Regions from separate parts of the Pseudomonas benzenivorans genome, predicted to be linked through region 2. Evidence: riboswitches for the same ligand, from Rfam matches in the RefSeq annotation. Region 2 holds a riboswitch; the other holds the start of a gene.
The links. Region 2 has a riboswitch for cobalamin ahead of btuB (TonB-dependent vitamin B12 receptor). Riboswitches for the same ligand answer to the same signal wherever they lie in the genome.
Positions count from the first base shown of each region.

Region 1: it holds a riboswitch for cobalamin, as region 2 does, so the genes downstream of both, KDW96_RS15265 (TonB-dependent receptor) here and btuB (TonB-dependent vitamin B12 receptor) in region 2, are expected to answer to the same signal.

Region 1 covers NZ_CP073346.1:3,265,851-3,270,257, forward strand. The annotation lists gene KDW96_RS15260 (cobalamin-binding protein) at 1-281, shown strand, start outside; gene KDW96_RS15265 (TonB-dependent receptor) at 335-2,278, opposite strand; cobalamin riboswitch at 2,379-2,608, opposite strand; gene dxs (1-deoxy-D-xylulose-5-phosphate synthase) at 2,681-4,407, opposite strand, start outside.
Region 2 covers NZ_CP073346.1:904,887-909,293, reverse strand. The annotation lists gene KDW96_RS04195 (C40 family peptidase) at 1-73, shown strand, start outside; gene KDW96_RS04190 (O-methyltransferase) at 93-755, shown strand; gene KDW96_RS04185 (hypothetical protein) at 777-1,097, shown strand; tRNA gene KDW96_RS04180 (tRNA-Ala) at 1,141-1,216, shown strand; cobalamin riboswitch at 1,372-1,608, shown strand; gene btuB (TonB-dependent vitamin B12 receptor) at 1,733-3,580, shown strand; gene KDW96_RS04170 (hypothetical protein) at 3,633-4,205, shown strand; gene cobO (cob(I)yrinic acid a,c-diamide adenosyltransferase) at 4,205-4,407, shown strand, end outside.

The DNA.
Region 1 (4,407 bases), 2.4 Mb from region 2:
TCATCAGCGATGCCCTGCGGTTGTGCGGCGCCGAGAACGTGTTCGCCGACCTGAGCCTGCCGGCGCCGCAGGTCAGCGTCGAGGCGGTGTTGCAGCGCGATCCCGAGGTCATCCTCGCCGGCAGCGGCGCCCAGCTGGACAGCTGGCGCCGCTGGCCGCAACTGGCTGCGGTACGGCGCCAGCAACTCTGGCCGGTGCCGGACAAGGGCCTGGAGCGGCCCAGCTTCCAGATGCTGGCCGCAACCGAGAAGCTGTGCGCCCAACTGGCCGAGGCCAAGTAGAGCGCTGAATGCACAAGGCCCCGCGATTGCGGGGCCTTGTTGCAAGTGGCTGCTTAGAAGCGGTAGCCGACGCTCAGTTGCACATCCTCTTCCGGTGCCGGATACAGCCCCTTGTTTCCCGGCGTCCAGGCTGAGTAGGTGGCGAAACTATCGTAGCGTTTGCCGGTGAGGTTGTTGACCCGCAGCTTGGCGTTGAACTGCTGATACTCGTACTTAAACGCCGCGTTGAACAGGGTATAGCCCCCTTCCCGCGGCAGGACATGGGCGTCGTCGCTGGAGAGGTAGCGGGCTCCGGTGTAGATCGCTTCCAGATAGGCGTTCAGCCCTGGCAGGATCACGTAGTTCAGATGCGCGCCGGCGCTATGGCGGGATACCCAGGGTACTTCGTTGCCCTTGTTCTGGCCGGCGCGGAACTCCGAGTCGGTGAAGCTGTACTGGGCACCGACACTGAGCTTGTCGGTCAGCGAACCCTCACCCTCGAGCAGCAGACCCTCGCGACGGGTCTTGTCCAGGTTGATATTGGCACCGGCGCCAGGGCCGAATACGGCGTGTTCGGCGAGTGGGTCGTACAGCAGCTCGTCTTGCAGATCCAGGCGGTAGAGAGTGGCCTGGTAACGCTGGCGGCCATCGCGCCACTCGATTCCGCTTTCCCAGGACTCGCCGGTCTGTGGCTTGAGGAAGGTCACGCCGGGCCCGACGGAGGCGTTCTCATTGACGTTGGCCCAGCGCAGTACATCCTCGCGCTTGATGAACAGGCTGGTCTGCTGGTTCGGCTGCCACTGCAGGGCAACGCTGGTGCTGCCTTCCCGGTCTGTATGACTGAGGTCGTTGCGCTTGTTGCGGTCCTCGGCCTCGCTGGCGCGGTAGCCCAGGATCAGGTTGACATCGCTGGCCAGTGGCTGGCTCAGCTGGGTGTACCAGTCGCGCTGAGTCTGGCGCGCCATGCTGCTGAAGCTCGGAAAGCTGGCGTAGGCGGCCTGGTAATCGCTGGTGATGTGGTCGTGGCCGATCAGCCACTCGCTGCGGCCCAGGCCGCTATCGAAGTGGGCCGTCAGGCGCGGGCTGAAGCTCTCCACGCGGGTGCCGTCGTTGAACGGGCTGCCGGAAATCAGGCCTACTCCGTCGGCGTCGCGGAAGCTGTAATCGAAGTTGCCGGTCCAGTTGGCGCCGATGGCCTGTTCCAAAGCGAAGCGGTGGACCTGGGTTTTGCTGTCGTTCCACTCGTTGGAGGCGCTCGCCTTGCGGTCGGCGCGGCGTTGGGCAATGGTCAGGGCGCCTGGGTAGAGCAGTTCATCGTCGGTGCTCTGATACTCGTAGAGCGCCCAGCCATCGGCGTGATCGTAGCGCAGCCGGCCGAAGCCGTTGCTGTAGCTGGCGTTGTTGTGGTCGCGATAATTGTCGGTGTGGCGCGTTTCGCCGCTGGCATAGACGGAGAAACCGGCGCCTAGCTGCTGGAACAGATGCCCGCGATAGGCCTCCAGGTCGTGGCTGCCCTGGGTCGTCTCCACATAGGCTTCGTTGTCGAGCGGGGTGCGAGTGATGATGTTGATCACCCCGCCCACCGCCTGGTCGCCGTAGAGCACGGTGCCGGCGCCGCGGATGATCTCGATGCGCTCGATGTTGGCCAGGGGCACGCTGTTGAGATCGGGACCGCTCAGGCTCGGATTGTTCAGGCGGCGGCCATCCACCAGCACCAGGGTGTTGTTCACCGCATTCTCGCCGAAACCGCGCAGGCTGATCGACGCGCGGTTGCCATCGCCCAGGGTGTCGCGAACCTGCAGCCCCGCCTGCCCGCGCAGCACATCGATCAGACTGCTGGCGGCGGTCTTCTCGATTTGTTTGCGGTCGATTACCCGGACGCTGGCCGGCGCAGGCTTCTGCAACGGGGTGCCGCGGGTCACGACCAGTGGCTGGGCCTGATAGGGTTCGGCGGGCTCGGCAGCCAGCGCCAGGCTCGGGGTCAGCGCGATGGCCAGGGCCAGGGGGGACAGCTTCATGAATAAATCCTCAAAAGGGAGAAGTCTTTTGAGGAGGGCAGGGACAAGCACGGGCAAGCGGACGGGTGCCAGCGCTTGACGGTGATGCCCTCCGCAACACCAGTCAGATTGCGCCGAGGCAGGTCTCCGGGCTGTCGACTGCGATCTTCCCACCTTCCCAGGCGAACCCAGTGGTGTGTCGGGAGGACCGGCGCCAGAGCGAGCGGCTCAGGTGCTGTCGATTACCGTTGCGGGGGCAGCGCAGGCTTGGCGGCTGTCGGCTGACAGCGGCGCACCTGCTTCCCTTTTCACGCGGCTGGTGTGGCCGCGACCTCGGACAACTTAAAACGCCGCGCACCATAAGGGGCTGCGGCGGGTAAAGCAATGGTGCGACACGGGCAGTCGTCGCCCGGGGCGCGTCGATCAGGCTTGGAGTGCGGCCAGGCGTTGACGGATGGCGGCCTCGATGCCGGCTTCGTCGAGGCCGCATTCGGCGAGCATCTGCGCCGGCTTGGCGTGTTCGACGTAGTAGTCCGGCAGGCCCAGGTGCAGCACCGACTTGAGCAGGCCCGCGCCGGCCAGGAATTCGCTGACCGCGCTGCCGGCGCCGCCCATGATGCTGTTTTCCTCGACGGTCACCAGCAGCTCGTGGTCCGCCGCCAGCTGGCGCACCAGGGCCTCATCCAGGGGTTTGACAAAGCGCATGTCGACCACCGTGGCGTCCAGGCTTTCGCCCACCTTCAGCGCCTCGGCCAGCTGCACGCCGAACACCAGCAGGGCGACGCCGCGGCCCTGGCGACGGACCACGCCCTTGCCGATCTGCAGCGGCTCCAGGCCCAGCTCGATGGCGGCGTTGGGGCCGCTGCCGCGCGGGTAGCGCACCGCCGCCGGGCCCAGGTACTGGTAGCCGGTGGTGAGCATGCGGCGCAGTTCGTTCTCGTCGCTGGGGGTCATCACCAGCATGCCGGGCACGCAGCGCAGGTAGGAGAGGTCGAAGCTGCCGGCGTGGGTCGGCCCGTCCTCGCCGACCAGGCCGGCGCGGTCGATGGCGAACAGCACGTCGAGGTGCTGCACGGCGACATCGTGGATCAGCTGGTCGTAGGCGCGCTGCAGGAAGGTGGAGTAGATCGCCACCACCGGCTTGGCGCCGTCGCAGGCCATGCCGGCGGCCAGGGTCACCGCATGCTGCTCGGCGATGGCCACGTCGAAGTAGCGCTGCGGGTAGCGTTCGCTGAAGGCCACCAAGTCCGAGCCTTCCTTCATCGCCGGGGTGATGCCGACCAGGCGATTGTCCTGGGCGGCCATGTCGCACAGCCACTGGCCGAAGACGCTGGAGTACTTGGGCCCGGCGGGCTTTTTCGGCGCGCTGGTCGGCGCGTCGATCGGCTCCAGCTTGGTGATCGCGTGGTAGCCGATCGGGTCGGCCTCGGCCGGGGCGAAGCCCTTGCCCTTCTTGGTGATCACATGGAGGAACTGCGGGCCGTCCAGGTCGCGCATGTTGCGCAGGGTGGCGAGCAGGGTCGGCAGGTCGTGGCCGTCGATCGGGCCGATGTAGTTCCAGCCCAGCTCCTCGAACAGGGTGCCGGGGACCAGCATGCCCTTGGCGTGCTCCTCGGTCTTGCGGGCGATCTCCCAGGCGCCGGGCAGGCGCGACAGCACCTTCTTGCTGCCTTCGCGCATGCTGGCGTAGGTGCGGCTGGAGAGCAGCTTGGCCAGGTAGTTGGACAGACCGCCGACATTCTTGGAGATCGACATGTCGTTGTCGTTGAGGATCACCAGCATGTTGGCGTTCAGGTCGGAGGCGTGGTTCAGCGCCTCGAAGGCCATGCCGGCGGTGAGCGCGCCATCGCCGATCACCGCCACGCTCTTGCGCTTGCTGTTGTCCAGGCGCGCGGCAATGGCCATCCCCAGGGCGGCGCTGATCGAGGTGCTGGAGTGGCCGACGCCGAAGGTGTCGTATTCGCTCTCGCTGCGCCGCGGGAAGGCGGCGATGCCGTCTTTCTGGCGCAGGCTGCTCATCTGCTCGCGACGCCCGGTGAGAATCTTGTGCGGGTAGGCCTGATGGCCGACGTCCCACACCAGGCGGTCGTCCGGGGTGTCGAAGACGTAGTGCAGGGCGATGGTCAGTTCGATCACCCCGAGGCCGGCGC
Region 2 (4,407 bases):
CAACAGCTACTGGCAGCGCACCTACCTGGACGCCAAGCGCGTGTTCAGCGCCGAACTGGCGCGCAACCCCTGATTCCAAGGCAGACCGGCCCATGAGCAACCGCACCCTCAATCTCGACGACAACCTCTATCGCTACCTGCTCGACGTCTCCCTGCGCGAGACGCCGCTGCTCAAGCGCCTGCGCGACGAGACCGCGCAGCTGGAGAACGCCCGCTGGCAGATCGCCCCGGAACAGGGCCAGTTCATGGCGCTGCTGGTCCGGCTGACCGGCGCCAGGCGAATCATCGAGATCGGCACCTTCACCGGCTACAGCGCCATCTGCATGGCCGAGGCCATGCCCGAGGACGGTCGCCTGATCTGCTGCGACATTGCCGGCGCCTACAACGCCATGGCCCGGCGCTACTGGGACGAGGCGGGCCTGGCCGGGCGTATCGAGCTGCGCCTGGCGCCGGCCCTGGAGACCCTCGCGGCGATGCAGGGCGAGGCCATCGACGGGCAGTTCGACCTGATCTTCATCGACGCCGACAAGGCCAACTACCCGGCCTATTTCGAGCATGCCCTGCGGCTGCTGCGCCCGGGCGGCCTGGTGCTGTTCGACAACACCCTGTGGAGCGGTCGGGTGCTCGAAACAGCGCCGGACAGCGTCGACACCCGGGCCATCCAGGCGCTCAACCTGGCGTTGCGCGACGATGGGCGTATCGACCTGTCGTTGCTGCCGCTGGGCGACGGCCTGACCCTGTGCCGCAAGCGTTGACGGCGAGGCCGACACTGCGCGATGCTCGAGCCGATTCGCCTGCCGCCCCAGCCCGAGGCCTGTGAACTGTGCGCGCGCAGCGCGCCGCTGACCCGCCATCACCTGATTCCCAAGGCCCTGCACGACAAGCCCTATGTGCAGAAGCGCTATGCCAGGAGCGAGCGGATCACCGCCACCCTGTGGGTGTGCCGCGCCTGCCACAACCAGATCCATCGGCTGTTCAGCGAGAAGGAACTGGCGCTGCAGTACAACAGTCGCGAGGCGCTGCTGGGCGATGAGCGCCTGCGCACCTTCGTCGACTGGCTGGCGGGCAAACCGGCGGGATTCATGCCGCGTCACTGAGCCGTTGCCGGCCCCGCAGCGGCGGTCTAAATTCACTGGGCACGGGCCGATAGCTCAGCTGGGAGAGCGCCGCGTTCGCAATGCGGAGGTCGGGAGTTCGAGCCTCCTTCGGTCCACCATGTTTAGCGTTGCTGGCGAACCTTCGCCGACGCCCAGGCCCGCCCCGGGCGCGCCGGAATGATCCTCCCCAAGCCCCTGTGTCTGCCATCGATGGGGCGGATGCGATCCATTCTCCTGCCCCTTTTGCATTGACGCCCCGGCCACAGCTCTCTACCCTGCGCGCCTTGCTTCAGGTGCCCCCGACGCCATGCGTCCGAGGGGTGAAACAGGGAAGTCGGTGCGTCAGGCCTGTTCAGGCCGACCATTCCGACGCTGCCCCCGCAACGGTAGACGAGTCAATCCAGCGCGTTTCAACCACTGTGCCTCGGCATGGGAAGGTGCGCTGGCCGGCGATCCGCATCTCGGATCCCCGCTCGTAAGCCCGGAGACCGGCCTGTAGCAGTCCACGGCATCGCGGAGGGCGTTGTCGGGCGGGTGGGCTGCGTCCGTGTGCCGTGCTTCACCCGTCCCCTGCGCTCCGTATGCCTTTCCCAGCCTAAGTCGCCCGGGTGGGTGCGACGGAGCATGCAGACGCAATGAATCACTCCCTTCTGACCCCGGCAGCAGTCCTGCTGTGCGGTGTTTCCAGTTTTTCCCCGGCCCAGGCCGCCGAACCGAGTCGCTTGCAGGATCAGGTGGTGACCGCCAGCCGAGTCGTGCAGACCGCCCAGCAGAGCCTGGCGGCGGTGACGGTGTTCGACCGCGCGCAGATCGAGCAGAGCCAGGCCGGCTCGCTGCCCGAGTTGCTCAAGCGCGTGCCGGGTGTGTCCTTCGCCAACAACGGCGGGCCGGGCAAGGGCACCTCGCTGTTCATGCGCGGCAGCGAATCCGACCATGTGCTGGTACTGATCGACGGCATCAAGGTCGGCTCGGTGACGGCCGGCGGTGCGGCGCTGCAGGACCTGCCGCTGGAGCTGATCGAGCGCATCGAGGTGGTGCGCGGGCCGCGCTCCAGCCTTTACGGCTCCGAGGCCATAGGCGGGGTGATCCAGATTTTCACCCGCAAGGGTTCAGGCACCGGTATCAAGCCGTTCTTCTCCGCCGGCTACGGCACCCACGACAGCTACAGCGCCAGCGCCGGCATCAGCGGTGGCAGCGGCGCTGGCTGGTACAGCCTGGGGCTGAGCGGCCTGGACACCGACGGCATCAACGTCAAGCCGATGGACGCCAGCGGCTATGAGGACGATGCCGACGGCTACCGTAACCTGTCGGCCGCGCTGAGTGCCGGCTACCGCTTCGCCAGCGGCCTGGAGCTGGATGCCAGCCTGCTGCGCGCCAAGTCCCACAACGACTATGATCAGGTCAATCGCACCCGCACCTCGGGCTTTCACGCCCATGCCGATGGCCAGGCGAATGTCTTCGGCACCCGGGCGCGCTTCGCCCCGCTCGAGCCCTGGCAGGTGACCCTGCAGGCCGGGCGCAGCGAGGACAAGTCCGATGCCTTCTTGGACGGCGCCTTCTACTCGCGCTTCGACAGCCGCCGCGACAGCGCCAGCTGGCAGAACGACCTGGCCCTGGCGTCCGGCCATACCCTGACCCTGGGCGCCGACTACCAGCACGACGAGGTCAACGGCAGCACCGCCTACGCCGAGGATTCGCGGGACAACCGGGGCGCCTTCGCCCAGTACCTGGGTGAAATGGGGCGCCACGACTGGCAGCTGTCCCTGCGCCGCGACCGCAACCAGCAGTTCGGTCGGCACGACACCGGTAACCTCGGCTACGGCTATGCCCTGAATGACGCGCTGCGGGCGACGGTCAGCTACGGCACGGCCTTCAAGGCGCCGACCTTCAACGAGCTGTATTACCCCGGCTACGGCAACCCGGACCTGCAGGCGGAGACCTCCAGAAGCCTGGAACTCGGCCTGGCCGGCGCGCACGCCTGGGGGCACTGGTCGGTCAACGCCTTCCGCACCGTGATCGACGACCTGATCGCCTACGACTCCAGCATCAGGGGGCCGGCCAATATCGATACGGCGCGCATCCGTGGCGTCGAACTGGTGCTCGGCAGCCAGCTGCTGGGCTGGGACTGGAACGCCAATTACACGCTGCTGGAGCCGGAGAACCGATCCGGAGGGGCGAATGACGGCAATGAGCTGGCGCGCCGCGCCAAGCAGCTGTTCAACCTGGACCTGGACCGTCGCCTCGGCGCCTTCAGCCTGGGCGCCAGCCTGCACGCCGAAGGCCAGCGCTTCGACGACCTGGCCAACAACAAGCCGCTGTCCGGCTTCGCCACCCTGGACCTGCGCGGCGAATACCGCATCGACCGCGAATGGCGCCTGCAGGTTCGCGTGGCCAATCTGCTGGATGCCGACTACGAGACGGCCGGGGGCTACAACCAGCCCGGCCAGGCGCTGTACCTGACCGTGCGCTATCAGGCGCTTTGATCAACCAAGCGCGGGCGGCGGTACTGCCTGCGTCCCCACAAGGAGCATCACCATGCCCAAGCTGTCGCCCCGCGTTCAATTGCTGCTCGGCCTCGCCCTGGCCGCGTTGCTGGCCATGACCCGCGGTCAGCACTTCGCCACACTCAATCTGCCCAGCGCGTCCTGGGCGGTGTTCTTTCTCGCCGGCGTGCTGCTGGCCCCGCGCTGGGTGTTTCCGGCGCTGTTCATCGAGGCGTCGCTGCTCGATTTCGCCGCGGTGCAGTGGGCCGAGGTGAGTGACTGGTGTCTGTCGCCGGCCTACTGGCTCCTGCTGCCGGCCTACGGCGCGCTGTGGCTGGGCGGCCGCCTGTATGCCGGTTGGCACCGCGACAGCCTGCAGAGCCTGGCGCTGCTGGCGGCGACTGTGGCGCTCAGCGCCCTGGTGGCCTACCTGTTCTCCGGCGGCGGTTTCCTGTATTTCTCCGGGCGCTACCCGGAGCCGAGCCTGGCCCTGCTGGCTGAGCGCGTCGTCCAGTACTACCCGCGCTACCTGGCCAGCCTGACGCTCTATGTCGGCCTGGCGGCGGCGCTCTATATCGGCGTGCGCGCATCCCGCGACCTGCGCCTGCCAACGGAGGTGAAGTGATGAGCGAGTCCATCGAACGGGATGCCCGGCACAAGGCGCGCATGGCGCGCAAGAAGGCGCTGATCGACGAGAAGATCGCCCAGGCCCAGGACGAATACGGCCTGCTGCTGGTGCACAGCGGCAACGGCAAGGGCAAGAGCAGCTCGGCCTTCGGCATGGTCGCCCGGGCCCTGGGCCACGGCATCAAGGTCGGCGTGGTGCA